DNA from 2 places in the Bradyrhizobium sp. ISRA430 genome. Region 2 is predicted to be linked to the other one. Evidence: riboswitches for the same ligand, from Rfam matches in the RefSeq annotation. Region 2 holds a riboswitch; the other holds the start of a gene.
What was found. A riboswitch is a leader RNA that binds a small molecule or an ion and turns the genes downstream of it on or off. The one in region 2 is predicted to bind cobalamin.
Positions count from the first base shown of each region.

Region 1: another riboswitch for cobalamin. It lies ahead of metE (5-methyltetrahydropteroyltriglutamate--homocysteine S-methyltransferase); the one in region 2 lies ahead of MTX21_RS10910 (DUF1636 domain-containing protein).

Region 1 covers NZ_CP094516.1:7,582,769-7,598,476, forward strand. The annotation lists gene MTX21_RS35660 (acyl-CoA dehydrogenase family protein) at 1-1,163, opposite strand, end outside; partial or broken gene MTX21_RS35665 (8-amino-7-oxononanoate synthase) at 2,728-2,946, shown strand; gene MTX21_RS35670 (carbonic anhydrase) at 3,278-4,021, opposite strand; gene MTX21_RS35675 (thermonuclease family protein) at 4,032-4,787, opposite strand; gene MTX21_RS35680 (nodulate formation efficiency C protein) at 6,824-7,441, opposite strand; cobalamin riboswitch at 8,652-8,855, shown strand; gene metE (5-methyltetrahydropteroyltriglutamate--homocysteine S-methyltransferase) at 8,958-11,303, shown strand; gene MTX21_RS35690 (hypothetical protein) at 12,162-12,422, opposite strand; gene MTX21_RS35695 (hemerythrin domain-containing protein) at 12,618-13,247, opposite strand; gene MTX21_RS35700 (helix-turn-helix domain-containing protein) at 13,393-13,986, opposite strand.
Region 2 covers NZ_CP094516.1:2,183,904-2,199,611, forward strand. The annotation lists gene MTX21_RS10855 (cobyrinate a,c-diamide synthase) at 1-1,154, opposite strand, end outside; gene cobM (precorrin-4 C(11)-methyltransferase) at 1,151-1,933, opposite strand; gene MTX21_RS10865 (cobalamin biosynthesis protein) at 1,930-2,298, opposite strand; gene cbiE (precorrin-6y C5,15-methyltransferase (decarboxylating) subunit CbiE) at 2,295-3,476, opposite strand; gene MTX21_RS10875 (cobalt-precorrin-6A reductase) at 3,475-4,221, shown strand; gene cobJ (precorrin-3B C(17)-methyltransferase) at 4,197-4,931, opposite strand; gene MTX21_RS10885 (precorrin-2 C(20)-methyltransferase) at 4,928-5,659, opposite strand; gene MTX21_RS10890 (precorrin-8X methylmutase) at 5,662-6,291, opposite strand; gene cobG (precorrin-3B synthase) at 6,291-7,454, opposite strand; gene cobN (cobaltochelatase subunit CobN) at 7,451-10,699, opposite strand; gene cobW (cobalamin biosynthesis protein CobW) at 10,699-11,733, opposite strand; gene MTX21_RS10910 (DUF1636 domain-containing protein) at 11,730-12,104, opposite strand; cobalamin riboswitch at 12,197-12,415, opposite strand; gene cobO (cob(I)yrinic acid a,c-diamide adenosyltransferase) at 12,456-13,091, shown strand; gene MTX21_RS10920 (cobyric acid synthase) at 13,104-14,552, shown strand; gene cobD (threonine-phosphate decarboxylase CobD) at 14,557-15,522, opposite strand; gene cbiB (adenosylcobinamide-phosphate synthase CbiB) at 15,534-15,708, opposite strand, start outside.

The sequences.
Region 1 (15,708 bases), 3.2 Mb from region 2:
GGAAATCCCGGCTGTGCTGCATTTCCGAGTAGGAGTCGGCCGGCGCTCTGGAGCGTTCCCTCGTTTAAAGCTGCGTGCTGGGCAACCACGAAGCTGTCGCACATGGCGCGCGCCAGATTGCTGGTGGTATAGAGCGACGCACTTCCAGCGAGACCGCTCGCAATGTTGCAGACCTCAGCGCTCTGCCGCGCGGCGTTCGTCGCGGCGAGTCGCATCAGCGTCGCCGTGCTCGTGTTTACCGCACCCTTGAGCGCTTCCTTCCACAGCTCCTCGGTAGCCTCATAAAAGAAGGAACGGGCGGAACGCAGCATGGCTTCGGCTCTGGCCATCTCCAGTTGGACATAGCCGCGCTCTGCCATCACGGGCGCTCCAGTGATTGAGGCGCGGCTTCCGGCCATGGCGATCACCTCGTCTAGCGCGGAGCGCGCAATACCGACGCCGACAATCGCATGCGCCTGCGCAGCGAAAGTCACGGAGGGATAACGATAGACCGGCGCGTCGAGTGTCGGCGGACCGCCGCGGATCAAGGTCCATTCCTCCGGCACAATGACATCGTTGACAACGACGTCGTGGCTGCCGGTGCCTGGCAGGCCGATGACGTCCCAATTGGGGCGGATTGTCACCTTCTCGGCCGGCATCACGGCTACACGCGCAAGGCCACCGGTCGGATCGTCTTCCACAGTGATGCCAACGCCTATCAGATCCGCGCCCGGTGAGCCGCTGGCGAATGGCCACACGCCGTTCACGACAAACCCGTCGGTGCTTCGCCTGGCGGGCTGGAGCGGGAAAAGCGCACCTGCCAACACCACGTCAGGTCCATTCGCGTATACCTTGCGAAGCGTGTCGTCCGGAAGAGCAGCGAGGTAGCGAGCCCCATCGCCGAAGCTGGCGACCCAACCGGCGGAGCCGTCGGCTTCGGAAATGCGCTCGATCAGGCGACAAAAATCGGCCGGCGTTCGCTCCTCGCCGCCGAATCGCTTGGCGGCCAAAGCCCGATAGACGCCAACGCGCTTGAAGCCCTCGATGATCTCGTCTGGAATCTTCTGCGCGCGGGCGAACTCGTTTCGACGCGCGCGGATATCGACTAGTAGCGGCGACAGATTATCCCAGGTCGCGGCCGTAGCGTCAGTTTCTGCAGTGATCTTCTCTGGTGGAGCGTTCATAAGCTGTCCTCCGTGTCTTGAGTCAATCGATGCCGCGATTCACTGATTTGGATTGCGCGCGCATGGCGAAGCCGGCCGGATTGATACCCAGTCGGAAGGGATCGTCGAAACTGTCGCAGTTGATATCGGCTGTGATGCGATTACAGGCGGTTGCCAGTCCAAACCACACCCCGAGCGGATTGACTCAAAGAAAGATGTTGAGGGCCGGGAAGGCTGACGGAGATATGGCTGTCGATGCTGCCATTGAGGCTGAACCGGCAAAGCAACCGATATGCGGCGGCGAGATCGATCCGCCTCTGCTGCACTATGTCTCCGACGGCCGACGGCAGCGCTCGTTTTGTCATGTCTTCTCCAATGGACGATTTGTCACACTTGGGCCCGGCCGGCTCGAACCACGTTGTGAATTCCTGACTTGCCGACCGCGAGGTCGCCCAAGCCGCGGCTCTTTTCCATGTCCCCAGCAATCGACGTGCCATCAATCATGGTCTGCCGGCCGTGTCTGAATCGAGCGAGATCACGTGGCTCATGCCGCGCCGGCAGGATGCTCGCGCCTCCCGTGTCTGATTCCATGCACAAGACGTCATCAACCGAACACGGCGGAAGGAGAATGACTGAAGTGGACCTCGAGCGCGAACCAGTCGGGCTCGGCTTGCCTGCTGGAGTTTCAGGCCCGCTCCGACCTCCTGACATTACCAACAGCGCAATTTACCGTGCTCGCGAATGTGGGTCTCGCTGAGAGAGTGTGCATTGTCCGGTCAGTACGAAGCTTGCGCGCGCATGGCGAAGCCCAATCTGCAAATAACCATCCGGGGCGGAATCGTCCGCGCCGCAACGGTTCCTTCTTTCGGCGGGCCTTCGGAAAGGCCATTAGGTGCAAAGGATTGGGGGCGCAGGTGTCTCCGCGTGGCGCTGGCATCAAGGTGTCCAGCGGCATCACTGGTATGGACGAGCAGGCCTTGGTATGCTCGTTCTGCCTGGCCGAATATCCGTCAAGCACGAGCTGGTTGTCGGCGTTGAGACATCGGAGTGTGCTTGCTCGCGACATCTACCCCAGCTCGGGACTTGTCCGCCGGACGCTAGTACATGACGGATGACGCCGGTGGCGCTCGGCGTCTTTTGACCAGCGCGCGTTAGATTATCCTGCAAATGTGTGGCGCGCCAGTCATACGAAGAAAGTTTGTGCGACGAAGGCTCGATCGCGCGCTCCCGCGGGGGCGGGATAGTTGATCAACAGATACGCCGTGACCTGCCAAAACCGAAACCGAAGCGCGGTCATCTACGTAATCGAAGAACTACAGTCGCCAATCATGGTGACGGTCAATGGGCGCGGCACTGGCTGCAGTTGTGCGTTCTTCGGGGAAGGGAAAAACGCGCAGGCCGCGCATCGTGCTGGTTGATGCGAGACAGTTGCCTCCGACCGCCATTGAAAGAATGGACGGCAGATCTTCATCTTTTTATAGCGATCACAGTCGTTTCACCATTGATGGCATTTGGCGGATTGAGCAATGCGTCCAACCCGTAGCAGCTATGCCGCGGCCTAGAAGCCTTCAGAGGAGACGATCTACTGCGTTGCCTAAAGCCGCGCGCAGGGACTGATTTTGCTTCGAACGATTATCTGGTCCTGGCGAGCGCGCCGCGCATGAAGAAGTCTCTGTTCACCGCGATTGAGGTCGGCGCGCCGATCGGAGCTGGTGGGTCACGGCTGCCGCGCGGCGATTGCGAGAAGCACGAAGCTCTCGAAGCCGAGGCGGCACAATTCTTCCGATCAGAGACAGCGCTGTTTGCTCTATGTGATCTTCGGAATGCCTCGCACCGCGATCTGCCGCTTGCACCACCTCTGTTGGCCTAGCGCATCAACGTGCAGGCATGAATACTGTCGGCCGCGGTATGAGTGTTTCTTGGTGCTGGCCTCGCGTTGCCAACATGAGCACGTAGAATGCGAGCAGAATTAAGAGGCCGCGCATACCAAAGGTCTTCCCGAAGCTATGACAATTGTGGAGCGGATTGTATTCGGTGCATTTGATGCAGCCGATGCACGAGCGAATTGCGCGGAACTCGACCGAAGCCCTGTATCAGGCGGCAAACGAATAGCCGGCTGCGCGAAGGTGCCAGCGTCAGCTCAGCAAATCGACCCTGCCGGTGTCGAGCCGATACAGGCCCCCGACGACCTTCAGTCTGTTCTGCTCAACTGCCGCGTTCAAAATCGGCCCCGTCGATTTTAGTTTGTTGACATTATCGATTACATTTTGTCGGGTTGCTTCGGCGAGCGTGTCACCGGTTTGCTGGCGAGATACTTTTACCGCAGGCGCAAGCGCAGCGACGAGGGATGAAATGTGCCCCGGCGGCGGCTTATCGTCGTGGAGCGACTTGATCGTCGCGTCTATCGCACCACAATGATCGTGGCCAAGTACCAGGATCAGCGGCGTGTTCAGCACGGCGACCGCATATTCCATACTGGCGAGCGTGTCATCGTTGGCGAAGTTGCCGGCGAGGCGGCAGACAAACAGATCACCAAGTCCGCTGCCGAAGACAAGTTCAGGCGCCACGCGAGAATCGGCGCAGCTCAGAACCGCGGCATATGGATTTTGCCCATCCACCAAAACCGGGCGCTCGCGCTTGAAATCGTCGCCTCGTGATACGCCCTGGACATAGCGATCGTTCCCTTCCATCAGCCGCTTAAGGGCAGCATCTGGCGAGAGCAGGTTATCTGGCTTGGGCGGCGCTTTTGCTTCCTTCGCATCGACAATGTTGTTGCCAAGCCGCAGGCAAACCGCCGAAACAGCGAACAGCAACAGCGAGCGGCGCGAAGGCGCGATCTTGGTCAGATAGGACATATTCGGAGAATGGCCTGCCTGCATGCATCTCACCTCATCGCGCGGCTTTACGCCACCCGGTGGCTTCGGCTTCCGCTTCGCTGCAGAGCCAGCGTTCACTGGGCTTCTTCGTCATGTCAATTTGCTTGTAACTGAGTTGCCCGGGCAGGTGATAAATGCGCTCGCCGTTGCGGTCCACGGTGCCTTTTATCAGGCACTCGGACGAGGGCGGGTCCGATAGCAGCGCGGATCCGAGCAGGAGTTCCTGAGCGTCGATCGGAACCGAGCTCGCGCCGATGATGATCGTCCCCTTGTTGCGGCGACGCCAGTCCCAGGGCGCGATGAACGCCCCCGACCACAGCCCCGCATAGGCCTTGCTCGCCACAACCTCATAGATAACGTAGGTATGGGTAGAAGGACCCGACGATAGTGCCCAGCCGGAGCGTACCATCCAGGCGTTCACGTCCTCGCCTTCTATGAAGCAACTGCCGCGTGACCTGCTGTATTCATCAACTCCTGTGGTATGACAATCCCACGTTCGTCCGTTCGAATGCTTGATCAGCTCGTCGCGAGCAGCTACGCCGCAAGCCCATTTCCGGCCGTGGGCGTCGAGGCAAATCTGGTCAGTCTCAGGAGCTTCGATGCCTGAGAGCCGAAGCTTGGTTTGCTCGATCTCGATCGTATTGCCGTCGAGGATGCGCGCAGGGCCGCTGAGCTTCGCTGCGCAGACCGGAGATGTGATGACAGCGAACAATGCGACCATCATTACGCGGTGTTTCATCCCGACCATAACCTTTCGCTCTTGATCCATGTTCACGCACGATCCGGCGCCGCCACATTCGACTGCTTAAACGCTATGTCCGTTATTCGGTCGGCATCTCTCGACGTTTGCTTTATGAAAGCTTGGCCGTCATTTCCAAGCTACGACCTGACGCTGCGTGAGGTTCAAGCGATTTCTTCCGGTGTGCGGGTCGCGGTATGGTTCGAGCTCGCCGCTCTCTCTCTCTCTCTCTCTCAGAAGCTTACGCGCCTTTGCCCACCCTGCGAAACTTCGTCGCGTCCCGGAATGAACAGCTCACCGCAGCTTGTTCAATAGCGCCATCAGCGTCTCGCGCTCCTTGGCATCGAGCGGCCGCGGACTACCTGCCGAGCGACGCCGAAGTCGAGAAGCTGCGGCCGAAGGATTGATGTCGCCGCTCTCGCAGCTGCCGTAGGGTGGGTTAGCCGACTACGTTCGCCGTCTCTCTCTCTCTCTCTCTCTCTCTCTCTCTCTCTCTCTGCGCGCACTGCACCCTCTTGACCTGAGGAGGAGATCCCCATCGCTCAGCCACGAACTCGGTATGCGGGAGAAAGCCGAACCTCGGATGCTGTTTCTCACGCGCTTGAAGAACAAAAGCGCCTGTGAATTTTAACGGTCGAGCGGAAGTCAGGCGTGGAGGAGCAACCTGGCTATGCTTTGTGCCAACCTCCATCGGCAGACATAGGCTGCCGATGGTTTCGGCGAGGGTGATGACATTTCGCCGTAAATTCTTGTCACGAAAAGACTTATGTCCGAAAAGTCTGCTCTCGCTCTCCTCTGAGAGTTGGACAAAGGCGCCACGGAGTTCAGCTCAACGCTCGCTGCGCAAATGAATCGGTATCGTTTGCGCAAACCGCGCAAAACCCGGAGCTCTCTTTCGGAGAGCCTGCCGGGATGGTCGTTGATGCCAATCGCATTTTGGCTTTTCGCACCTCTGCCCTGCACCTGGTGCCGCCGCCCCGTTCGTACAAGGACCGGATTTTTCATGACCCAGGCGGCGCGACTGGCGGCCGCTCCCTCGTAGTACGCTTCCCCGTGATCACATATGGAGCGTTACCCAGCAAGCCCGGCATGAGGGTGTGCGGTTGCGCCAGAGACATTTGGAAGGGCAACCATGTGGAGCCGTGGCTTCGTCGTATACGCACCGGGCGAGGGGTGAGCCGCCCTCGTGTTCGGGCGATCGCGAGTGCCATCCTGATGCCATTCGGCGAGGCGTCAATCCACAACATGGGTTGGTCCCATCGCGGCACTCGGGCAGGTAGCTCTGGTGCGGTTTGGCCGACTCAAGCTACACATCATTCTCAACCACCTCGCTACACAATGGGAATGAAATGGTTGCAGCCCCCCGGGAATTGCCGGTCTCTTCTTACGCGCTTGAAGTGGATGGCCGACTCAGAGCCGAATTCGCAACCAGAGACGGCGCCAGGGCAGGTGGGACAGAATTAAAGAAGCGTTTTCCCATGCTTCAAATCCGGATCTATGACGCGCAGACGAATGCGCGCGAGGAAATCTAGCGCCGACTCAGTTCGGTCCTCGATGCCTCGGCTCCGGGGATCCTCGCCGGGGGCGCTCGGAAAAGGGCCGGTGCTCAGGGGGTATGCCGGCCCCGCTAACACTGCCCCATTGCCCTCTTAACCGGTTTCGTCGCAGCACTCCCGGGTGCCGCCTCGACGTCGGCAGGCTCACGCTCTTGCGGGTGCCAGTCAGTCGCGCGATGCGCGGCGCACGCCGGATCGGGCTTGAGCCCGAGGCATCTCCAGGCCCGGTCCCGTGAAGAATGGCATGGAGAGCTGGTTCCCTCGCAGATTGGTGTCCTCTCACTGCGTCGGGGCCAAACCACGTCTCGCAAGCTGGCACGCGTCGCTGAGCTCGACTCCTCGCAGAATCGTGCCGCCCGATTTTTTCGATGACGGCTGAAGGCTGCGGGAAAGGCTCGCGACTGTTGCGAAGGCGTAAACACCGCGGTTTTAGAGCGGATATGTCTTGCAGTTGCTTTGAGGCGTTCGGCGCTAAAGGAGCTGCGGCGCGATCTTGCTCTGCGCGACCATTTACCAAGGCCTTTCGCTCCCCTCTAACTCTTCCCGTTCCTTTGGCTCCATGCGAGCGAACCAGGAGCCGGGAGGAAAGGCTGCGATACGCTTGGCAAAGGAGGATTGCGGCTCCCAATCTTGCCCTTCGCTCTTCTCGAAAGTGATGACCCCGTTGTGTGTAAAAAAACGGGGCCCTGGGATATTACAGTTCACCAAAAGCAAAACGCGCCACAGATCACCTTTCTCGGTCGGCTTGTCCTTCTGCTTCGGCAAGTAGTCCACTCCAACAGGCTCAACGATAGTGCAGCGGCCCTGCCGCAGAAGATCGCCGAGCCGGCCTTGCGTGGTCGTCACGAAGTTGAAGTTGCTCGGATCATGCAGAAAGCGAAGATTTGCGTCCCTTTCACCCTCCTTGACTTCAGTGGCGATCAACGAGAGCGCCAGGGCGTGCCAGCCCAATTCGATCGGCTTCGCATAGGTCGACGCAAGTTGAAACGTGCCGTCGAGCGCGATCCTCCAGGTGATAACGTACTGTTCGTCTAATGTATCATCCGGGTGCCTGGTCCACGAAACGAAAATATAGTCGTTTTCGTCAAGTTCAGCGACGCCCCACATTCGAGGGACGAACTGTGCCACCTTCGAGACGTTGGAGATAATTTGTTCTATTGTCTCACCGTCTTGCGCTCGCCACGTTGACTTGAATCTTTCGATATGGGGGCTCTCGATGGCGCGAACACTGTTGCTCGTCGCAGCCAGCCCGGCCAGGCAGATCAGGGGTCGACCGAGACAAAACCATAACGCGCGTCTTCTAGACACTTTTCTCATAACTGTCGGCCTATCTGGCTTCATCCACACGTCATTCCAAAGCGGGCAACCTTCAACCTGTTATGCGCGAGCGCAAGAAGTTAGCGGCGACGCGACGGGAGACCGGTGGTGTCCCGTGCGAGCAGGCGCTCCCCTCTATGTCACGCGCCGCTAACTTCGCTGCCGGCGACAGCCTCAAGTTGCTGTGCTGGACATGCCCAGCAGGAGGAGACTGGGCATGCCGAAGACTTGCATTCCTCGTGCCAGGTAACAGACGGCAATTCGCACCGCTTTTATGTCCTCTTTGTCGGCTTTCCGACTTGGGCACGTCTCGATGTCTCCGTTCAGCGCTATCGAGCGCGGCTTATGCATCCTCGTCACGGACCGGATATTCGACGGCGCAGCGGAGCGCCTCGGTGCCAAGTTCCTGATGAGAATTGGAATCACGTTTGTCGCCATAGAACCGTTTGGTTCGGTATCGTTGCCGGGATGTGGGCTTTCGATCTCTGACATGCCTCTGGGCACTTGCGGCCAAGAGGCCAGAGCGCGTTTGGCGCTTCTTTCGCGACATGCGGCGCTCGGAACTCGAGAGCGGCCTTCGTCAGGTGCGCTTTGCTGTAGAAGGCCAACGACGCGAAGCCGATCTTCACCGCCGAGCATTTGGAGTCTAGCTGGCACTGCAAATCAACGTGCCGGCCAGGTATGTTGCTAGCTTGGCCAGTGTCTTAGGCGTATTCAGCACGGATCCAGCTGGTCGAGAGGGCGGCTGGATGGCGGACGCGCTAAGAACCGCTGCCGAGCCGGGACACGCATCAAATGCGTTCTGCTCCAGGCGGCAGTCCCGACCGCGGAAGCCGCATTTGTCCCTTCCACCGATCTGGCGTGCGGCCAGGGGGCGGCTGCGATGGTCATTACAATATCGCGGGCTGGAGAGCGCTTCTACATCGACTCAACGATAAAGATGCGCAGTCATTCGCGTAGCGAATGTCGCAGCACCAGCTTGAGACATAATCTGAGAGGTTGACGGAAGACTTGTCTTGCCGATAATCCAAGTCGTCGAGGTTCTCCGGTTCCCACTTGATCCGGAGCTAAGAGGGAAGCCGGTGAATATGCCGGCGCTGCCCCCGCAACTGTGAGCGGCGAGCCGCTGTCCAACGATGTCACTGAAGCCTGCGCGGCTTCGGGAAGGCCGGACAGCAGCGATGACCCGCGAGCCAGGAGACCTGCCCCGACAATATATTCGTCCACGGGCGGGGTGTCCCGGTGGTGCGCCAAGCAGCCGTCGCACCGCGCGACTTCCCCTGCCTGCGTCCGCCATGGCCTTTGCCCCCAACATGGGGTTAACGCTATGTCTCTTCTCTCCCTTCCGGTTGCCACGCTCGGAACGCCACGCATCGGTCCAAGGCGCGAGCTCAAACTCGCTCTAGAAAGCTACTGGGCCGGAAAAATCAGCGAAAAGCAGTTGCTCGAGGACGCAGCTGGCCTGCGTGCCGCGAACTGGGCTCGTCAGAAATCTATCGGCGTCACGGTCATTCCATCGAACGATTTCTCGCTGTATGACCAGGTGCTCGACACAAGTGTCATGGTTGGCGCCATCCCGGAGATCTACGCCTCGAAAGCCGAATCCGTTTCGCTCAAGACGTACTTCGCCATGGCCCGCGGTTCACAATGCGACGACCAGGATGCGAGTTGCGGTCACGGATCGCGCGGATTTGGCGCACCCGCGCAGGAGATGACCAAGTGGTTCGACACCAACTACCACTATATGGTCCCCGAGTTTCACAGGGGACAGACTTTCAGGCTATGCTCTCGCAAGCCGATCGAGGAGTATGAGGAAGCCAAGTCCCTTGGCTTTCAGACCCGCCCTGTCCTGATCGGGCCGGTCACATTCCTAAAGCTCGGCAAGAGTCCCGATCCTGCGTTCCAGCCACTCTCACTACTGGATGACCTGATACCGGCCTATATCGAGGTTCTGCAGGAATTGGCCAAACGTGGGGCAAATTGGGTTCAGTTGGACGAGCCCTGCCTGGTTCTTGATCTGGATGAGGGGGCGCGAAAATCTTTGCGACATGCTTATGACCGGCTCGCCAAGGAGGGGCCGGCCATCAAGATCATGGTTGCCAGCTATTTCGGCGACCTCGGCGACAATCTGGACACCGCCTTGAGTCTGCCAGTTGCCGGACTGCACCTCGATCTGGTTCGAGCGCCACAGTTGTTGGACCAGATCATCGCTGGCGGCCGAAGTGATCTCGTCATCTCGCTCGGTGTCGTCGACGGCCGGAATGTATGGCGGTCGAATTTGTCGTCGCTGCGCCAGCGGCTAGAACCCGCGATTGCGAAGCTCGGCAAGGATCGTGTACAGATCGCCCCATCCTGCTCGCTGCTTCATGTGCCGGTCGATGTTGAACTCGAGACCAGGCTCGCTTCTGACGTAAAGAGCTGGCTTGCTTTCTCGGTCCAGAAGATGCGGGAGCTTGCGATCCTGGCGCGGGCACTCGCAGGCGACCAGAATGTTGCGCTAGCTCTTGCCGAGTCGGAATGTGCCGCGACCGTCCGCCGGACTTCGCCGAAAATCCGTGATGCCAATGTCGCTGTCCGGATGAGAGCGATCGATCAGCCCATGCGTCGGCGCGCCAGCCCATTTGCCCGTCGGGCCGAGATCCAAAGCAATCGTTTCGGACTGCCGGCTTTTCCTACCACGACGATCGGATCGTTTCCGCAGACCACAGAGGTCCGGAATGCCCGTGCTGCGCATGCGCGAGGCGCGATGAGCGACGAGCAATACGACAGGTTCCTCAAGGAGGAGACAGCGCGCGCCGTACGTTGGCAGGAGGACATCGGTCTTGACGTCCTCGTGCACGGCGAGTTCGAGCGCAATGACATGGTGCAGTACTTTGGCGAGCAACTCGCCGGCTTCGCATTTACCAGGAACGGATGGGTGCAGTCCTACGGATCGCGCTGCGTCAGGCCACCGATCCTGTTTGGCGATGTAGTGCGGTCGAAGCCTATCACCGTGGACTGGTGGCGCTACGCGCAATCACTAACGAGGAAGCCGATGAAGGCGATGTTGACCGGACCGGTGACGATCTTGAACTGGTCCTTTGTTCGCGACGATATTCCTAGGAGCGAGGTCTGCCGCCAGATTGCGCTCGCGATCCGAGACGAAGTCCGCGATCTCGAGAATGCTGGTGCGACCATGATCCAGATCGACGAAGCGGCACTCCGCGAAGGATTGCCGTTGCGTCGATCGGAGTGGACGGCTTATCTCGACTGGGCCGTGGATTGCTTCCGCATCTGCTCATCGGGCGTCGCTGATCAAACGCAAATTCATACACATATGTGCTACTCGGAGTTCAACGACATCATCGGTGCGATCGCTGCAATGGACGCGGATGTGATCTCGATCGAGACGTCGCGCTCGAAAATGGAACTCCTCGACGCGTTCAGGAGCTACGAATATCCAAATCAGATCGGGCCGGGCGTGTACGACATCCACTCTCCACGCGTTCCCGAGACGGGCGAAATGAAGGAGCTGATGGCGTTGGCTCGGACACGGCTGCAGGATTCGCAGCTCTGGGTCAATCCGGACTGCGGCCTGAAGACGCGCAAATGGGAGGAGGTTCGGCCGGCGATAACGAACATGGTCGCTGCCGCCCGCGAACTGCGCGCTGCATCCGATCCGCGAGGCCGTTGATCCGGGACTTGGGTCTCTTATCGACAAAGCTGATCAGCTTGCTGTCATTTGCGCTCTCGATAATCGAGGGAGCCTTGGGAACAAAAAAATGCCCGGCCTCGCTTAGCGGGCCGGGCGAGAGTCTGGGAGGAGCGACGCTGACGCATCGCGCGGACTTCCATCGGCGGAGGGAGGACAGCCGCCGGTTCGATCACGGCAAGGACATTCGCCGAAAATCTGAGCCCAGTTGAAGCACAAGCTCAGCGTAGCTCAATTATGCCATGGTATGCGACCGTATAGCCTGAGGTTTAGAAATCTACACCAAGGTTTGTCGCTCATGAGCACGTCGGCAACGGTTGCGACAGTAACGAGGGGCAGTGATGCCGGGCGGTCGCCGCAGGGCACCGACCCAAACTCGTGCGCATTCCTGCCTGGAATCCTTATGCTCGATCAGCACGACGATACCAAAAACCCGGCTCCAAGGATCTCGCAAGCGTAGCCAATGCAGAGCGGTTGCTATTGATTTGGACCCTGCTTAAGCCAGTCGTTGGTCAACCGGTTCCACCCGATAGTCGGGTTTCGGCTTGAGCCTCTGTTCGAGATCTATCAGCGGACCACGCAGAGGATTTCATCAGAGGATGTCACGAGCTTCAAAATGGCCCGGTGCCGATAGGGTGCTCCTAAGCCGTGAGCGTGGTCCGCCCCCAAGTTAGGCCAGTTAAGTGATGGCGATTTCGGATCCGACATGACTCGGATCGGCGCAGCCGGTTTAGACCGCCCGACTGTGTGTAGCCCCGCACCGAAGAAGATGAGCGTCGAACGCCGATGCGACGTTCCGGAGCAGGAACTCTACGGCCATCTGCTACGGAAAGCTGGCCATCATCGATCACCACGACGGTCTGCGATAAGGCTGTCGATTCGAGAACGATCGACGACGGCGAACTTCGGATCCAGACCGTGACGACGGGATGTCTCGGAGCGATCGACTGCCGTGTCCCACATGATTCGCTCGATGATCTCGGCGCGAAAGCGATCCTCCTCCGTCAGCAAATAGCCCTTCGCGGTGGCGAGCCGATCCTCGGCGATGCGAGCAAGGTCGTCCTTTGCCGAGATAGCGTTCGCGACGAACCCTTGCTGCATGCGCCCGATCGCGCTGGCGCCGAGCCCAATGAGGGCGTCCGCGCAATCGACAGTATAGTCTAGAAGTTGCGCTTCAGCCTGCCTTCCTGCCTCGCCACGGCAAGACGTCCGTGCGGCATACGTACGTATCCAGCATCAACTAAAGCTTCCGCGATCGCTTCGGATTGGAGGTAGCGATCGACGCTGTCGCAGCGGTCAATACGCCCCATCCGTCTCGGCGCCGTGTCGCGGGTTGCCGGCCTTGGCGGACGAAAACGCGACCGAGCTCCGTTCGGCCTCAGCTTCTTGTTCCAATTGCAGAATATGCGCTCTTAACGCATCGGAAGTCGCTGCCGCTGTCTCGCTGAATAGCGGATCTCCATGATCGGTGAGGGCGGAAGCGATTTCGGTCCAATCCTGAGCCGAGAGAGTCTTCAGGGCGGCGGGAAAGAAATCTCGCTCTTCCCACATCATGTGGTGCCGCTCGCGTACTATAAAGTCGTGTACGATATTGCCGACGTCTTGCCGAAGGAGTTCACGATCCGCCAGGATGGCGTCAATAGCTTGCGCGAAGTGGTGCAAACGGTCGACGACTTCCTGGTGTTCAAGCGCGAGATCGCCGACGATTGCAGCTGCATCCGGATCGCGAGCCTTGAGCTTGGAAAAAATCAAGTCTTCCTGTGGATGATGGTACAGCTCCGGGTAAACCTCGAAATAGCTGATAATCGCGCGAATGACCTCATAGTCGGGACGGATCCCTTTCTCAAAAATCTCCAATTCGCGTTGAAGAGCGACCAAAAGCAGATCAATGTTGCGATGCTCTCGAAGCAAAAGATCGATGATCATTGCGGTGCTCCTGGAGGCACAAAAGTAGGCTGGGAGCGTTTCTGCCATTGGCAAGATCGCCCGATTTCGGTGTCCTTTGCGCTGCAATTTGTCCGCGCTGTTCGACGCAAAAAGCAGTGCGCTTCAATCTGAGCTGTAAATCGACTTAGCCTAGGTTTTGCACAAAGCTCCTGGGCAATCTGTCGTTACGCAGCTCGACTCGGCGTGAGGTCGGCAGGGCGATCACGCCATTTTGCTCAAGTTGGGTAAAGGTGCGCGACACGGTTTCGATCGTCAAGCCAAGATAATCGGCGACATCCTGCCGTGACATGGGCAGTTCGATGGCACCGTTCTTCGTAGCGCGGCGAGACATATCGAGCAGGAAGGTGACGACCCGGTCTTCAGCGCTGCTGATCAGGAGCATCATATGTTCCTGAAAGCGGCGGAGCTCGAGCGCCATCGCGTCCCACAGCTGCCGTGTTAGCTCCCTCTCGTGACTGGCCCGAACAATGAGGGCGGTACGCTTCACCATCAGCAGCTGCGTCTCACAAATCGCTCCGGCCGAAGAGATATGGCTTCCTCCGGCTTCGAAGCCGAACATGTCACCGGGCAGATAAAACGCACCGATCTGACGACGTCCGTCTTCCAGAATCTTGTAGGTTCGCACAGCGCCCGACGCCACCTGATATACGTATTCCGCTGACTCCTCTTCGCTGTAGATCTCGCTATTGCGAGTGAACCGCATCGGTGTCGCAATCATGCCAAACGGTCCACAACCATGAGGTTGCCCACGCAAGACGCTGGTTGGATGGCGGCTGGTCTCGGTAAAACTGGCAACCTGAGCGTGCATGGCGGACCCTATCTTGCGAGCGTCGATGGCACGCGGACATTGGCCGCTCCTGACGAACTGGGAAATTTGGATGTTTCCCCTACGGAGAAGCCCTTAAGTATTTACACGTAAGTCCGCTGAGGAGGGCGTCTTGAATGGTTCGGCGGTCCGTTGGTTGCTCAAACATGCTCAAATCGGATTAGAAAGCTGCATGCTGACTTCGTCGGCCGCGCCCGTGAAGAGCTCCAGCCAGGCCGAACGCTGTCGTCCACCGCCACTTTCGGCTTGCTCCAGGAAGTCTTGTTTGGACGCCGGGACTCCGATCCCCGTCAGCATCGGTGGGCCGCGGTGGTGACGAGGCGGACATTGACCGCATCCTGATCGATGTACGCTGGCCGACGTGGACGACGTGTTTGGAAATCATCCGATACGTGCGCATGTGGACCGAGTTGGGACCCGGATCATAGAACTCGGCTCGCGTGATATATTGACCTGGCTCAAAGACCGGCCTTGCCGCTCTCCGGCGACTGTTGCAGCCGGAGGAAATCGTGACTTGGCCTGGCCTGAAGCTGAGCTCGGGGCATCGTCGGATGGCCGGTGACAGACTGTCCGCGAGCAGTTCCTGCGGCATCTCGACCGTTAGCGCACGTGCAACGTTCGGAGCAGTGTCGCATGATAGCGGGCCCGGCCGCACCTCGTCGTTGGAGCGCCGGCGAACGCATGGGGCCGGACAGACGGCACTCCTCGTTCCTGATCGGGCCCCTGGCGTCGCCATTGCGCCGATTGCAACGGCGTTCTGATCGCATCTGGAATTCGTGCCTCAGTGCGACATCAGGACTGGGATGGTGATTGCACGAAGGCCGCACGGCGGCTGACCCTCCCAGCAAATCCCGATTCGTCTGATCGAAAAAGTGCCATGGAAGATGGATGGGAGGTACAGAACAGGGCCGCCAGCCGGCAAAGGGAATAGAGTTATCGTAGCTGTCGTAGCCCCTCCGACGCTGTGTGACCATGGTCAGGTTGTAGATCCGCGCTCGCGCAGATGATCCGGCTCGCCTCGGCCGGAACCGCACTCAGCGCACGGCTGGTGTAGGAAATGCCGACGTTCCGTGCCCGCAGATCAAGTACCCGAAGTGCCGCTTCGGCCCGCTCAAACGGCACGCGCCTGCTTGATCTCGAAGACTGAAGCGACTGCGGCCCAGCCGAGCGCAATGAGCGGAATGATAGTCGTCTCTCAGCCGATCACCACAACCTCAAGATGCGCACCCGTCCCCAATGCGAAGGAAATCGAACCGTTTACTGCAGCCCGCACCGGGAGCTCCGTGGGAAGGACCAATATGTTCCCGAACAATGCCGATCTCCGGGAAGACCCGCTGTCCATCGGAGCACAAATCCGGGCCGGCAATTGATCTGCTTCATATGCCGTCGTGATTTTGTTTAAGCACGATCAAACCGGAAAGCGGCAAGCTCTCGCGATGGTCCGTAGGCAAGAACCAGCATTGCGTGTCTTGCATCGGTAACGTTAGCCGCGGCACTCTAGGATTTGTGCCCAGCCAATCTGCCGCGATACCAGTGCGGCGATCAGGGTGGCGACGGGATTGGGATTGCCGTCTCTCGCCATTGCCGGCTCGACATTCATGTCATGGCAAACCA
Region 2 (15,708 bases):
AGGCGTGCGCCGGCCCGATGCCCCGGCATTGGCGCGGCGAGTTCGGCGAGACGATAGCCCAGATGCATGCGGCGCTTTGCAAAGCTCGTCTCCAGCCCGAGCAGGCCCGTCATCTCGTGGCGGACACCGTCGGCGTCGGTCAAGGCCGTGCCCAGCACCATATAGCCTCCGCATTCGCCATGCACGGGCCGCGTCTCGGCAAAGGCGCGCAAGCCGCTGCGAAAGCGCGCATTGGCTGCGAGCTGACCGGCATGCAGTTCGGGATAGCCGCCGGGCAGCCAGCAGACATCGGCACTCGCATCGGGTCCCTCGTCGGCGAGCGGCGAGAATGTCACGATCTCGGCGCCGGCCGCGCGCCAGGCTTCCAACATGTGCGGATAGACGAACGAGAACGCGGCGTCGCGGGCCAGCGCAATGCGCTGCCCGGGCGGCGTCACACTCAGGCCATTGGTCGCCGTTTGAGGCGTCCAGGCGGCCGCCGATCGCAACACCGCATCGAGATCGACATGCTCAGCGACGAAGCGCGCAGCCTCCCCGATCAAGCCGCCGATCTCCGCTTGCTCCTCGGCCTGCACGAGACCGAGGTGGCGCTTCGGCAGGCTGATCTCGGCGTGACGCGGCAGCGCGCCGAACACGGCGATGCCGGCATCGCTGAGCGCGCGCCGCACGAGATCTTCGTGACGCGGGCTCGCGACGCGGTTGAGCACCACGCCGGCAAGGCGCACGCCGGCGCGGTAATCACGCAGGCCCGCGGCGATCGCTGCAGCCGTCTGCGCCTGTCCGGATGGATCGATCACCAGCAGCACCGGCCAGCCCATCATCTCCGCGATATCGGCGGTGGCGCCGGTGCCGCAGACGCCGCGCGCGGCGACACCGTCGAACAGGCCCATCGAGCCCTCGGCAAGCACGATATCGGCATCAGTGCCGCGACTGACCAAGTGGGCGATCATTGCGCGGTCCATGGCCCAGCTATCGAGGTTGACGGAAGCGCGCTCCGTGGCGGCAGCGTGGAATGCCGGATCGATATAGTCGGGCCCGCTCTTGAAACACTGCACCTTGAGGCCACGATCACGCCAGGCGCGCGCAAGCGCCAGCGTCAGCGTCGTCTTGCCGACGCCGGAGGCCGGTGCGGAGATGACGAGACTGGTCGTCATGAGGCCTCCGGAAAGCGCGGCTCGGGGCCGACCGGGCGATAGCGGCGGTCATAATCTGCGGCATAGAGACGGCTCTCGGAAAAATCCGCAGAGCCCAGCGTCTTGCCGACTAGGATGAGCGCGGTGCGTTCGAGCTCGGCACCGACCGCGGCATCGAGGGTGGACAGCGTGGCGCGCACGATGCGCTGGTCCGGCCAGCTCGCGCGCCAGACGATGGCGACCGGGCAGTCCGCGCCGTAATGCGGCGTGAGCTCGACGATGACCTTGTCGAGCAGATGGATCGACAGATGGATCGCGAGCACCGCGCCGGTTGCGGCAAAGGCGGCGAGCTTCTCGCCTTCGGGCATTGCGCTGGCACGGCCCGGCGTGCGCGTCAGCACCACGGTCTGTGCGAGACCAGGCAGCGTCAGCTCGGCCTCGAGCGCCGCCGCAGCCGCCGAGAAGGCCGGCACGCCCGGCGTGACGCTGTAGGGAATGCCGAGCGCACGCAGGCGACGCAACTGCTCGCCCATCGCCGACCAGATCGACAGATCGCCGGAATGCAGCCGCGCGATGTCCTTGCCTTGCGCATGCGCGGCGGCAATCTCGGCGATGATCTCGTCGAGCGACAAAGGCGCGGTATTGACGATCCGCGCACCCGGCGGGCAATGCGCCAGCACGCCCGCGGGGACAAGCGAACCGGCATAGAGGCAGACCGGACAGGCGACGATCAGGTCGCGTCCGCGCAAGGTCAGGAGATCGGCCGCGCCCGGCCCCGCGCCGATGAAATGCACCGTCATGCGCCGTCTCCTTCTGCGATCGCCGCCGTCGCGGTCCGATCCTGCGAGACCGCCCGCGTCGCAATCAGCCGCGCGCCGGGCCCGGCCGCAGCAATTGCTGCGGCCTCGGCGATCGATCCCGTACCGAATTTTTCCACGATGAGCATTGATTGGGTCGGCGTTGCGGTGCCAGCCAGGACTTCGGCCGGAATGCCCTTGATCGGCACGCCACACTCGCGTGCGAGCAGCTTGAGTGGTTCCGCGTCCGCCTTGTGGCTGACCGTTGCGACAGCGGAAAGGCCCGCGGAACCGCCGGCCGCAACCAGCGCCTCGCGAAGCGAGGCAAGCGTCACATCCGTCTTGAACCCGAGACCGGCAACTTTCATCGGACCGCGCTCCATTGCACCACCGGACGCGCCGCCTCCCAGGAGCGATAGCGGCCGAGCGGGCCGACATGCGCGATCTCGACCCGCATCAACTCGCCGCCGTGGCGCTGGTGCAACTCACCGAGCAGCGCGTCCGTCTCCAGCGTCACGGCATGGGCAACCAGCCGCGTGCCAGCCAGAATCCGCGACCAGACAGCGTCGAACATCACGCTATCGAGACCTCCGCCGATGAAGACAGCGTTCGGCGCTTCCAGCGAAGCCAGAACTTCAGGCGCCTTTCCTGTGATGACAGCAATCCGATGCGCCAATCCGAACGCCGCCGCGTTGCGGCGAATGTTCGCAGCGCGATCCTCGCGCGCCTCGACAGCGATCGCAGTTCCTCCGCCCAGTGCCCATTCGACCGAGATCGAGCCTGAGCCGGCGCCAATGTCCCACAACCGCTCGCCAGGGCGTGGTCCCAGCGCCGACAGCGCGAGCGCGCGCACTGGCCGCTTGGTGATCTGGCCGTCGTGGACGAAGAGATCGTCCGACAGGCCCGAGCTGCGGGGAATGCCCTGCGCTCCCCTCGCCTCCAGCGCCACCGCGACCACGTTGCCGGTGGAAGCGCTCGTATAACTGTCGGCGCGATGCTGCGTCACGCTTTCACTTGGTCCGCCGAGCGCGGTGAGATTCCAGAATGTCGAAGCGCCCCAGCCGTGGGCGGTCAGCCATCTTGCGAGGTCGCCTGCCGCGTTGTTGTCGCGGACCAGGCAAATGATCCGCACACCTTGCGCCAGATGCGCCACGAGGCGTTCGAATGGCGCGGCGTGGAGACCGAGACAAACGACTGATTCGAGTCGCCAGCCCAGTCGCGCCGCGACGAGCGAGAACGTCGACGGCGCGGTGTACGCGGTCCATTCGCTGCGATCGAGTTTCTCGGCAAGGCTTCCACCGGCGCCGTGCCAGAACGGATCGCCGGAGGCGAGCACCACTGTCGGACGACCGCGACGGCTCAGCACGATTTCCGCGTCGAACGGCACCGGCCACGGACGGCCGCGGCCGGTTATGCCTGCGAGTGCAAGATGACGCTCGCCGCCGAAGACGGTTTCGGCCTCGGCGAGCGCCTTTCGGCTTGCGTCCGAGAGGCCGGCAAGGCCATCTTCGCCGATACCGATGATGGTCAGCCAGGGATCAGCCATGACGCGCGCCCTCGTTCTGGGCGGAACGGCCGACGCGAGCCTGCTCGCGGCGGAGATCGCGCGCGCGGGTATCGACGCGGTGTACTCCTATGGCGGCCGCACCCGCGCTCCTGCCGGCCAGCCGCTGCCGACCCGCATCGGCGGTTTTGGTGGGCCGAGTGGTCTTGCCGACTACATTCGACGTGAAGGCATCACGCATGTGGTCGATGCGACGCATCCCTTCGCCGCGGAGATGAGCCGCAACGCGATCGAGGCCTGCAAGGATACGGCCACGCCGCTGCTTGCACTCGAACGCGCGCCCTGGGGCCGAGCGCCCGGCGACAACTGGATCGAGGTCGCTGACGTCAACGCCGCGGTCGCTGCGCTTCCCGAGGCGCCGGCTCGCGTATTCCTCGCCATCGGCCGCCAGCACATCGCGCCGTTCGCGACCAAGCCGCAGCATGCCTACACGCTGCGTTTCGTCGATCCGCCCGCAGCGCCCCCGCCCTTCGCGGCAGACGTGATCGTGTCGCGCGGACCTTTCACGCTTGATGGCGAACTCGAAATGATGCGCACGCGCGGTATCGCGTGGATCGTCGCCCGCAACTCCGGCGGCGATGGCGCACGCGCCAAGATCGACGCCGCCCGCGCGCTCGGTCTGCCCGTGATCATGATCGCGCGGCCGGAGCTGCCCGAGAGATCGCGGGTGGAGAGCGTCACCGAAGCGATGCAGTGGCTCGGTCATCGGACCTGCCTCGGCGCATAGACCCAGCGGCCAACGCGACGCGTCTGCGAATTGCCGACGATCACGAGCGTGCGCATGTCGGCCATCTCGGGTCGGGCCTCGTGCAATGTGACGGTTTCGATCCGTTCGTCTGGTGCACTGACCGCACGCGCGAAAATCACCAGGCGCTCGCCGCAGCCAGCGTCTTTCAACACGGACAGCGCGTGGCCAAATCCTTCCGGCCGGCTCACTGATCTCGGATTGTACATTGCAATGGCAAAATCGGCTTCCGCGGCGAGCCGCAGGCGCTTCTCGATCACCGCCCATGGCTTCAGATTGTCCGAGAGATTGATCGCGCAGAAATCATGGCCGAGCGGCGCGCCCGCGCGCGCCGCCGCCGCCAGCATGGCAGTGACGCCGGGTAGCACGCGGATCGGCAGATCGCGCCATTGCGGCGTCTGTTCGAGTGCCTCGAACACGGCAGAGGCCATCGCAAAAACGCCGGGATCGCCAGAGGAGACGACGACGACCTGCCCGCCTTCGGCGGCGAGACGCAAGGCCTCGCTTGCGCGCTGCAGCTCTTCGCGATTGTCCGAGGGATGCAGCTTAAGTCCGGCCCGTGGCGCCACGCGCGCGACATAGGGCGCATAGCCCAGAATGTCGGTTGCAGCCGCAAGCGCGGCGGAGACCTCCGACGTCACCACCGCGTCGCTGCCCGGCCCAAGGCCCGCAATGGTCAGCGTACCCGTCATTCGGCGCTATCCATGAAACGTCCCTTGCCGTGCACGAGCACGATCGCGAAGTAGGGACACTCGGCCGCATCGACGTCGGCGAGCCGCGCGACCCGCTCGCCCGGCATGGTGCCGCGCTCCACCAGCCAGGCATCGTCGAGCCGGCCGGTAGCGGCGAGCGCGCGGTGCACTTTCTGGAGATTGCGGCCGGTCTTCATGATGACGAGCGCATTGGAATCGCGCATGCGCCGTTCGAGCTCATCCTCGGCCAACGTGCCCATCAGCACCGTCGTGACGTCGTCGCCGAGCGCGATCGGCTGGCCGACAGCGTTCCAGCAGCCGACCATGCCGGGAATGCCGGCGATCACCTCGATCTCGACACGACCTTGCAGGCGCGTATGCAGATGCATGAAGGAGCCGTAGAAGTAAGGATCGCCTTCGCAGAGCACGACGACATCGACAGCGCGAGCAAGCCGCGCCAGGCGCTCCGCCCATTCGTCGTAGAAACCGGCAAGGAGCCGAACATATTCTGGACTGTCGAAAGCGATCTCGGTGGTGACCGGATATTCCATCGGATACTCGGTCACCTCAGTTGCAAGCATGCCCTCGACGATGCGCCGCGCCTGGCCGGGCCCGCCCTTCTTGCGGAAATAGGCAACGTGCTTCGCCGCCCGCACCATTCGGTCCGCGCGCACGCTCATCAAATCAGGATCGCCGGGACCGAGACCGCAACAGATGATGCGTCCCATCGCTATTCGCTCCGGCTCGCCAGCGCGTTCACGGCAGCAACGGTGATCGCCGAGCCGCCGAGGCGGCCCTCGACCGTCAGCGCCGGTGCCGGCGGATCGGCCATCAGCGCGGCCTTGGATTCGGCGGCACCGACGAAGCCGACGGGACAGCCGATGATCGCTGCTGGCCGCGGACAGTCGCGATCCTCCAGCATGTTGAGAAGATGAAACAGCGCGGTCGGCGCATTGCCGATCGCAACGATCGCACCATCGAGATGCGGCCGCCATAGCTCCAGTGCCGCGGCCGAGCGCGTGTTGCGCATGGATTGCGCGAGCGTGGGAACGGCGACATCGCCGAGCGTGCAGATGACGGCATTTCCGGCGGGAAGTCGCGCGCGCGTAATTCCCTCCGAGACCATGCGCGCGTCGCACAGGATCGGCGCGCCATTCTTTAAGGCAGCCCGCGCCGCGGTTGCCATGCCCGGCGTGAAGCGGATGTGCGCCTCGAGGCCCACCATGCCGGCGGCATGGATCATCCGCACCACGACCTGCTCTTCATCAGCTGTGAAGCGGGCCAGATCCGCCTCCGCGCGGATGGTAGCAAAGGATTGCCGATAGATCGCCGCGCCATCGGTCTCATAGAGATGCGGCATCAGTGGCCTCCCAACAGAATGGAAGGATCACCGACGATGTCGGCGCCACTCAAGCCGCGCAAGACCGGCTCATCGCGCGTCGAGCCGTCGCGGACGAGATCGAATCCGGCGCGGGTCGCCACCAGCGTAACCGCAGCCGCGCCGGAATGGGCGCAGCCCTTGGCGCAGCCGGAAACATGAAGCCGGGTGTCGGCAGCGATGCGCGGCGCGAGTACCGCCGCAAGCGCCCGGGTGTCGGCATGCGCCTCGCGGCAGCGCGGCGCGCCGCTGCAGGCGATGACGCGCAGCGAGGGATCAAAGGCGTCGGTGATGAGGCCCGCCGCGCTCGGCATCTCCCGCTTGCCTTCGCTGAGGACCATTCGCCATGGCGTCATGCGCAGCGCATGTCCACAATCGGATAGCTGATGCAGCGTCGTGTGCGGCAATTGCCCGAAGGCGATGCCGACCAGCGCGCCTTGCGGATATTGGCCGGGGCGCGCCGCGGCCGTGATCGGCGCGGGCTCGGTCTCGCCGCCCAATGTCCCGGGCAATGTCACACCACGCGCGAGATGAGTGGCCATGCGCCCTCGCCCGCCCTTGATACCGCCGGAAGCGATGAACCATTCTGCCAACGCCAGCGCCGTCGTCACAGCTTGTCCACGCGTAACGGACCGACCGAGCTTTGCGCCGTCGGCCCGTACCAAAAGCCGGCCCACGCGGTCGCGCTCGATGCGCACATCGGCGGAATCGCCGGCGAGCACGCGCGATGTCCCATCATCGATAGCGAAGCCGAATTTTGTCGGAAGCTCGAGCGCGCTGTCGGCCAGCGCTTCCTCCAGCTCCGCAGCGAGCGCCTGCGTCTCGTCGCGATTGTCCCAGAACGGTGTCACCAGAATATTGCGCCGCGATTCCGTCGCCTGATCGGGGTCGAGCAATCCCAATCGCGCAAGCCCATCGAGCAGCGGCCCATGCCCCCGTTCATCGACGCCCCTGATCTGGAGATTGGCGCGGCTCGTCACGTCGATCAGGCCATTGCCGTAACGCCCGGCGAGATCGGCAATGCCGACAATTTGTGTTGCTTCGAGCCGCCCGCCGAACGGGCGGATGCGGACCACAAGGCCATCGCCCGACTGCATCGGCCGAAGCGCGCCGGGACACCAGCCCTTGATCGCGACCGCGCTCATGAGGCCTCTCGCAGCGCCGCCGCGATCGAATTGCGGCGCGTTTGCCAGAGCGACGCCTCATGCAGGCGCGTGAAGCATGCCTCCATCGCAGCCAGCGCCGCCGGATTCTCGCGCGCCATGAAGGTGCGGACGTCGTCATTGCCGAGCGTCGCGTCGAAGTAGAGATCGAACAGATGCGGCGGCACGGCGCCGGCCAGATGAGCGAAGGCGGCCATATGCTCCAGCGTCGCCGTGATCTCGGCGGCGCCGCGAAAGCCGTGGCGCATCATGCCGGCGATCCAGGCCGGGTTGGCGGCCCGCGCACGCACCACACGCGAAATCTCCTCGGTCAGCGTACGCGCATGCGGCTGCTCGGGCCGCGTTGCGTCGAGATGATAGAGCGATGGCGCGGCCGCGCCGAGGCGTGCTGCGGCTGCCGCGACGCCTGCTTCATGCGCGGCGTAATCGGCGGCGAGCAAGAGATCAGTTTCCGGCAAGTCCTGAACGTGAACGAACGCATCGGCGGCGGCAAGCCGCGCCTCGATGCCGGCGCGATCGGGCTGCATCGCGCCATCGGCGGAGAACGCCCAGGATGAAGCCGCGAGCCAGGCTTCGCCTGCGGCCTCGCGCGTATCGGGCGTGAAGACATCCGGGATCGACGATAGGCCGACGCCGTATTGTCCGGGGCGCGGCGCGAACACGCGGGCCTCGCAATGGCGATACGGATTCTCATCGCCCTCCTCCTCGCGCGCGGAGAGCGCCTCGGCTGCGGCCTCGAACATTTGAGCGAGACCTGAAAACACGTCCCGGAACAGGCCCGATACACGCAGCGTGACGTCGATGCGGGGACGGCCGAGCTCGGCCGGTGCGATGATGTCGTAGCCAGTCACACGCCCAGAGGCGTGATCCCAGCGCGGCGCAAGGCCGGCGAGATGCAGCGCCATAGCAAACTCCTCGCCTGCGGTGCGCATCGTTGCCGAGCCCCAGAGATCGACGACGAGCCCTTTCGGCCAGTCGCCGTGATCCTGCAAGTGGCGGCGGAGCAGCTCTTCCGCGAGCTTGATGCCTTGCGCATGCGCCGACGGCGTCGGCACGGCGCGCGGATCGACCGCAAACAGGTTACGCCCGGTGGGCAGCACGTCCTGGCGGCCGCGATAGGGCGAGCCCGACGGCCCCGGCGCGACGCGTTGTCCCGCAAGCGCGGCGCGCAGCGCGTCCCGCTCCGCATCGCCGCAGGCGCCGCGGCCGAACACGTGCAGCCCGTCGCCGAACTGACTTTCCTTGAGGTCGCAGACGAAGCGATCGATGCGCGGGATTGCTTCGGCCGGCGCAGCCGCGGGGCTCAGGCCGAGATCGTCCTCAAGCCCGGCGGCGCGGGCTTCGTCGCGGATCGCGGCGATCAACCGCTGGCGGCGGGCGGGATCGAGACCATCGGCCGTCGAATATTCGTCGAGGAGCCGTTCAAGCCGGCGCAAGCCTTCCGGCACCGCGGATTGCGCGAGCGGCGGCGGCAGGTGGCCGATCGTGACGGCAGAGATGCGCCGCTTGGCCTGTGCAGCCTCGCCGGGATCGTTGACGATGAAGGGATAGATGACCGGCAGATCGCCAATCAGCGCCTCCGGCCAGCAGCTCAACGACAGTGCGACGGATTTTCCGGGCAGCCATTCCAGCGTGCCGTGCGCGCCCATGTGCACGACGGCATCGATGCCCTGCTGCCGGAGCCAGAGATAGAACGCGACATAGGCGTGGCGCGGCGTGCGGGCGAGATCGTGGTAGTCAGCATCGCGCGTGCTCGCCTCACCGCGCTCCGGCTGGACGGCGATGATCGACTTGCCGCATGCAAGGCCAGCAAAATGGAACGCGCCGTTGCAGCAGCTTGGATCGTCTTCCGGCGCGCCCCAGGCTTGCGCGAGATCGTCCTGCAATTGCTGCGGAAGACGCGAGAGCGCCGCGCGATAGTCGGCAACGCTGCAGGTCAACTGCCGCGTCAGAAGGGTCTCGCCGAGCGCGTGCGCCGGCGAGACGTCGAAGCCGGTCTCAGCAAGATCGAACAATAGCGCTTCGACCGAGGCGAGCGCGTCGAGACCGACCGCGTGCGCGATCTGGTGCGGACGACCCGGATAATTCGAGAGCACGATCGCCAGCCGCCTCGTACCGGCCGGCTTCTCCGCAAGCTGCCGCCAGGCCGCAACACGTGCGGCAACCACATTCACGCGCTCTTCATCCGCACGATGAGCAAGATGGGAGAATTGCAGATCGTGATCGCGCGCAGCGGCCGATTTGAAACTCACCACGCCCGCGAACAGGCGGCCATCGACCTCGGGCAGCACCACATGCATCGCGAGGTCGCCGGGCGACAGGCCGCGCAGCGACTCCGACCAGTCCTCCCGTCGTGCCGTCGAGAGCGCGACCTGGAACACCGGGCATGAGGCTGCATCGAACGGCGTCGTGCCGTCATCGCCCGCCGCGGAGAACGCCGTCGCATTGACGATCGCCGCCGGAGGGCTTTGCGTAAGATGCGCGCGCAGCCAATCCGCAACGCCCGCAGCCTTCAGCGAGACGACGAACACGCCAAAGGCGTCAAAGCCCTGCTTGCGCAACGCCGCGATCAGGGCATCAACGGGACCGGTGTCCGCGGCGGTGAGATAGGCGCGATAGAAGGTCACAAGCGCGCGCGGCTTGCCGTCGGAGCCAGGGGGCGCCGCGATCACGCCGCGTACAGGATCGTAGAACCCCATTTCGGGAACGTTCATTTCGCCGACGACCGGCCCGGCATAGAGACCCGAGGCCAGCGCAAGCTGCGCGATCGCGGCTTGCGCTGCGACCGGACCGCCGGTGTCGCAGAGCACCTTCAGCCGCCGCAGCGTCGAGACCGGCAGGGTCGAGTACGCATCCAGCCGCGTATCGTCTCGGCCGTCGGCCGGCAGCACCGCCAGCACGATGTTACGGTCCTTTGCCAATTGGTGAAGGGCCGCGAGCCCGTAGGACCAGTAGGATTCACCGCCGATCAGGCGCACCAGAATGCCGCGCGCCTGCGAAAGCGTGCGCTCGATATAGGTATCGACCGAGAGCGGATGACGCAGCTCCGCAAGATTGGCGAGCCGCAGCGACGGCAGGCTGTCGCGGCCGCGCCGCCAGCCGGCCGCGAATGCGGCAAGATCCGAGTCCGAGAACGAGAGCACCACGAGATCGGCCGGGTCCTGGCCGATGTCCCTTGGCGTCGCGGTCTCCTCCAGACCGCGGCTCTCGCGGAAGACGACGTGCATCAGATACCAAGTCCTGCCCTGATTGCGGCCTCGTCGATATCGCCGTGTTCGCCGATCACGACCAGCTTCGACTGCCGCGCGCCCGTGCTCCAGGGCTTATCGAACTGGTGCCGCACGCGCTCGCCGACCGCCTGCAGCAACAGGCGCATCGGCTTGCCCGCGACGGCGATATAGCCCTTGGCACGCAGCACGTTCTGCTCACGCGCAAGCTTCTGGATCGATGCGACCAGCCCGTCGATATCCCTGACCTCCGGAAGATCGATCACGACGGAGGCAAAGTCGTCATGCTCGTGCTCCTCCTCGCCATCATGATGCGAGGGCCGCGCGGCGAGATCATTCTCCGCGGCAGCACCCAGGCCGAGGATCACGCGCACGTCGATCGCGCCATCTGTGACCGGCAGCATCGGCACGCGGCGCGGCATCTCGGCCAAGATCGCCGCCTTGGCTGCCTCGAGGCCTGCGGCGCCGGCAAGATCGGCCTTGGTCAGCAGCACGATGTCGGCGCAGGCGATCTGGTCCTCGAACACCTCCGACAGCGGCGTCTCGTGATCGAGATTTTCATCCGCCGCACGCTGCGCTTCGACCGCGTCGGGATCCGGCGCGAAGCGGCCGGCTGCGACGGCCTCGGCATCGGCGAGTGCGATCACGCCGTCGACCGTGATGCGCGAACGGATCTCCGGCCAGTCGAACGCCTTGAGCAGCGGCTTTGGCAGCGCCAGGCCCGATGTCTCGATCAGGATGTGATCGGGCTTCACGGGCCGCGCCAGAAGCTGCTCCATGGTCGGAATGAAATCGTCGGCGACGGTGCAGCAGATGCAGCCATTGGCGAGCTCGACGATATTCTCTTCCGGGCAGTTCGCATCAGCGCAGGATTTCAGGATCTCGCCGTCGACACCCTCGCTGCCGAACTCGTTGACGAGCACCGCGAGCTTCTTGCCGTTGGCATTGCTGAGAAGGTGCTGGATCAGCGTGGTCTTGCCGGACCCCAGAAAACCGGTGACGACCGTAACCGGCACTTTTGCGAGCGAGTTCATTCGGCGGCCTCCGGCACGACGGCAATGGGGGGAATACGGGCAAGCGACTGCTTGCGGAAGATCTCGGGACGGCTGCGCCAGGGTACGATGCCGTCAGGCGCCGCCGCATAGGCCGTGGCACCCGCGACCACATCGCGTGCGTTGGCATCGGACAATCGGCCATAAACATAGGACCAGCGGCCGGGCGCGCTCAGCGCCACCGAGCAGCCCTGGCTGCAAGCCGAAAGACATTCGACGGGAACCACGGTGACGCCCTCGGGCACACCGGCGTCGAGGATCGCGCCATGCAGGCGCTTTCCGGGCGTGACTTCGCCCTCGGCGAGCGTCTGGCCGGCACGGCAGGTGATGCAGACATGAAGCGTGACGGTCATCGCCCCTTCCACGAAAGACGGCCGGAGGCGATGAGGCGCACGAGCCGTTCTGGCGAAGGCTCGTTTCCCCGTCGCGGAACACCCCGTCCGCCGGTCTCAAACTCCGCGCTGGCAGGTCTCCCGGCTTGCGGAGCAGGGTTTGTCCCTTCGATCCCCGCCTTCCCGATCCCGGGGGATCAGTGGCTTCGGGCATCTCTCCGGTCACGGTCGCGGGGGCGGCTGCATTTTGGGCTCAAATCTTGCCGATTCGCGCCCTATCGCATTCCCTCTTCGCCTGTCGTAGGACAGGAACCAACGCGGGCCCACCATTTGCCCATGGCCGCCACTTGTCAAGCCGAAGGACCCCGTCCGATGACGCCTGAACCCGATACCCGAACCACCGAGGACACCGACACACGGCACGCTGCGAAAATGGCGAAAATCAAGGTCGCCCGCGACAAGATCATGGCGACCAAGAGCGGCGAGAAGGGCCTCATCATCGTCCATACCGGCGCCGGCAAGGGCAAGTCCTCGTCGGCCTTCGGCATGATCGTCCGCTGCGTCGCTCATGGCTTCCCCTGCGCCGTGGTCCAGTTCATCAAGGGCGCCTGGGATACAGGCGAGCGGCGGCTGCTCACCGGCCATTTCGGCGATCTCTGCCAGTTCCATGCGATGGGCGAAGGCTTCACCTGGGAGACGCAGGACCGCGCCCGCGACATCGCCGCGGCACGCGCCGGCTGGGAGAAGGCGAAGGAGCTGATATCCGATGAACGGCTGCGCATGGTCGTGCTCGACGAGATCAACATCGCGCTGCGCTACGACTATCTCGACATCGCCGAGGTCGTCGATTTCCTGAAGACCTCGAAGCCGCCGATGACGCATGTCGTCCTCACCGGCCGCAACGCGAAGGACGAGCTGATCGAGATCGCCGATCTCGTCACGGAGATGACGCTGGTTAAGCATCCGTTCCGCTCGGGCATCAAGGCGCAAGCCGGCGTCGAGTTCTGAGACAAGATCGCAATGGCGCGCGCATTGATGATCCAGGGGGCCGGCTCGGACGTGGGCAAATCGCTCATCGTCGCCGGCCTTGCGCGCGCGTTCACGCGGCGCGGCCTGCGTGTGCTCCCGTTCAAACCGCAGAACATGTCGAACAATGCCGCCGTCACGGTTGATGGCGGCGAGATCGGCCGTGCCCAGGCGCTTCAGGCCCTCGCCGCGGGCGTCGAGCCGCACACCGACATGAACCCGGTGCTGCTCAAGCCTGAGACCGATATCGGCGCACAGGTGATCGTGCACGGTAAGCGCATCGCCACCGCACGCGCCCGCGACTACGCTGCAATGAAGCCTTCCTTGATGGGCGCCGTGCTGGAGAGCTTTGAGCGGCTGAAGACGCGCGCCGACGTCGTGCTGGTCGAGGGTGCCGGCAGCCCGGCCGAAGTCAATCTGCGCAAGGCCGACATCGCCAATATGGGCTTTGCGCGCAAGGCCGACGTGCCGGTGGTGCTGGTCGGCGACATCGATCGCGGCGGTGTCATCGCGCAACTCGTCGGGATCAAGATGGTGATCGACCCGGACGATGCCGCGATGATCCGGGGCTTTGTCATCAACAAGTTCCGCGGCGATCCCACGCTGTTCGACGACGGCTACCGGCTGATCGAAACGAAAACGTCCTGGCACGGCTTCGGCGTGCTGCCGTGGTTCACGCGCGCCGGCGAGCTTCCGGCCGAGGATGCGCTGGGGCTGCGCGACGCGCGAAAGCCGGGCCAGTACAAGATCGCCTGTCTCGCATTGTCGCGGATCGCCAATTTCGACGACCTTGATCCCTTGAAGCTGGAGCCCGGCGTCGATCTTGTGATGGTGCGACCGGGCGAAGCGATCCCCGGTGACGTCCGCCTTGTCATCATCCCCGGTTCCAAGTCCACCCGGGGCGATCTCGCCTTCCTGCGCGCGCAGGGCTGGGACATTGATCTCCTCGCCCATCACCGCAGGGGTGGTCACGTGCTCGGCCTCTGCGGCGGCTACCAGATGCTGGGGCGAAGCGTCGCCGATCCCGACGGTATCGAAGGGCCGGCAGGCGAAACGCCAGGCCTCGGGCTTCTCAACGTGACGACGGAGATGAGCGCGCAGAAGACGCTGACGCGCGTCGCAGCCGTGCATACGGCTACCGACCAGCCGATCGAGGCCTACGAAATTCACATCGGCCGCACCGAAGGGCCGGATCGCGCACGCCCGTTCGCAAGGCTCGACGGCGCACCGGAAGGCGCCATCTCACGCGACGGGCGGGTGCACGGCAGCTATCTGCACGGCCTCTTCACCTCGGATGATTTCCGCAAGGCGTTTCTTGCAAAACTCGACATTCCCGGTGGCGACGAGCCCTACCACGCCAGGGTCGAAAGCGCGCTCGACGCGCTCGCCGAGCACATCGAGACGCATCTTGATGTCGAAGGCCTGCTCGCGCTGGCGCGCTGAGCGCTCAGCGCGCCAGCACATCCGCGAGGCGCGTCCATTCCGGCTCGCCGCCCGGAAGCCCCAGACGCAACCATGTCGGCTTCTGCGCGAAGACGCGCGACCAGATGTGGGCACGCGCGAGCTTGTCCTGCGCTACCAGCGCGTCGCCGGTCTCGTAGAGACGAAACAGCGGCGTGCCGCCGACGAGCCGCCAGCCTTGCGACTGCACCATGGCGTCGAGCCGAATGCTGTCGCGCACGAGCCGCGCTGCGGTTGCCTTGGCCCAGTCATCATCGCGCAAGGCGCGTTGCCCGATGGCAATCGCGGCGCCCGACACCGGCCACGGGCCGGACATCGCCGCGAGCGCTGCGACATCGGTCGCATTGCCGAGCGCGAAACCGAGCCGCAGGCCGGCAAGCCCGTAGAACTTTCCGAATGAGCGCAGGATCAACAGTCCCGGCCGATCGGCCTCACGCGCAAGCGACAGGTGCGGCAGCGCGTCGGCAAAGCTTTCGTCGATCACGAGGCGGCCGACGCGCGGCAGCAGCGCCAGCAGCGTCTCGGGTTGGTGGCATCGGCCGTCGGGATTGTTGGGGTTGACGACAAGGGCGAGGTCGGTGCCTGCGAGCGCATCCAGCTCGCCGACCTCTTCAACGTCCCAGCCCGCGGCCACAAGAACCGCGGCATACTCGTTATAAGTCGGCGCGAGAATGCGGGCGTGGCCGCGCGATGCAATGTGCGGCAGCAATTGAATCGCGGCCTGCGCGCCACCTAGCGCAACGACCGGCGCGCGCGTCCCATAGGCGTGTTGCGCGGCCTGATGCAGCGACTCGATCTCGGATCGCGACGGCAAAGCGCTCCACTGCGGCAGACTCACCTCGACGGCCGGGTAAGGCCGCCGGTTGATCCCCGTCGAGAGATCGATCCAGTCCTCCGCGCGTCCGCCGAAACGTTGCCGGGCCTGATCGAGGTTTCCACCGTGCTCGCGCATGTCTTGTTCTTTCACGCGAAGGCGAGGATCGCAAGGACGCCGGCGAGCAGCAGCATGGCGCGGCGATAGATCGTCAGCCCATGCTTGAGGTCGGCGGCGAGCGGATCGCGTGCACCTTCGTTCAGCCAGGGCTCGTTGGTGATGCTGCCGTGATAGATGCGGGGACCGCTGAGCCGCACGCCAAGC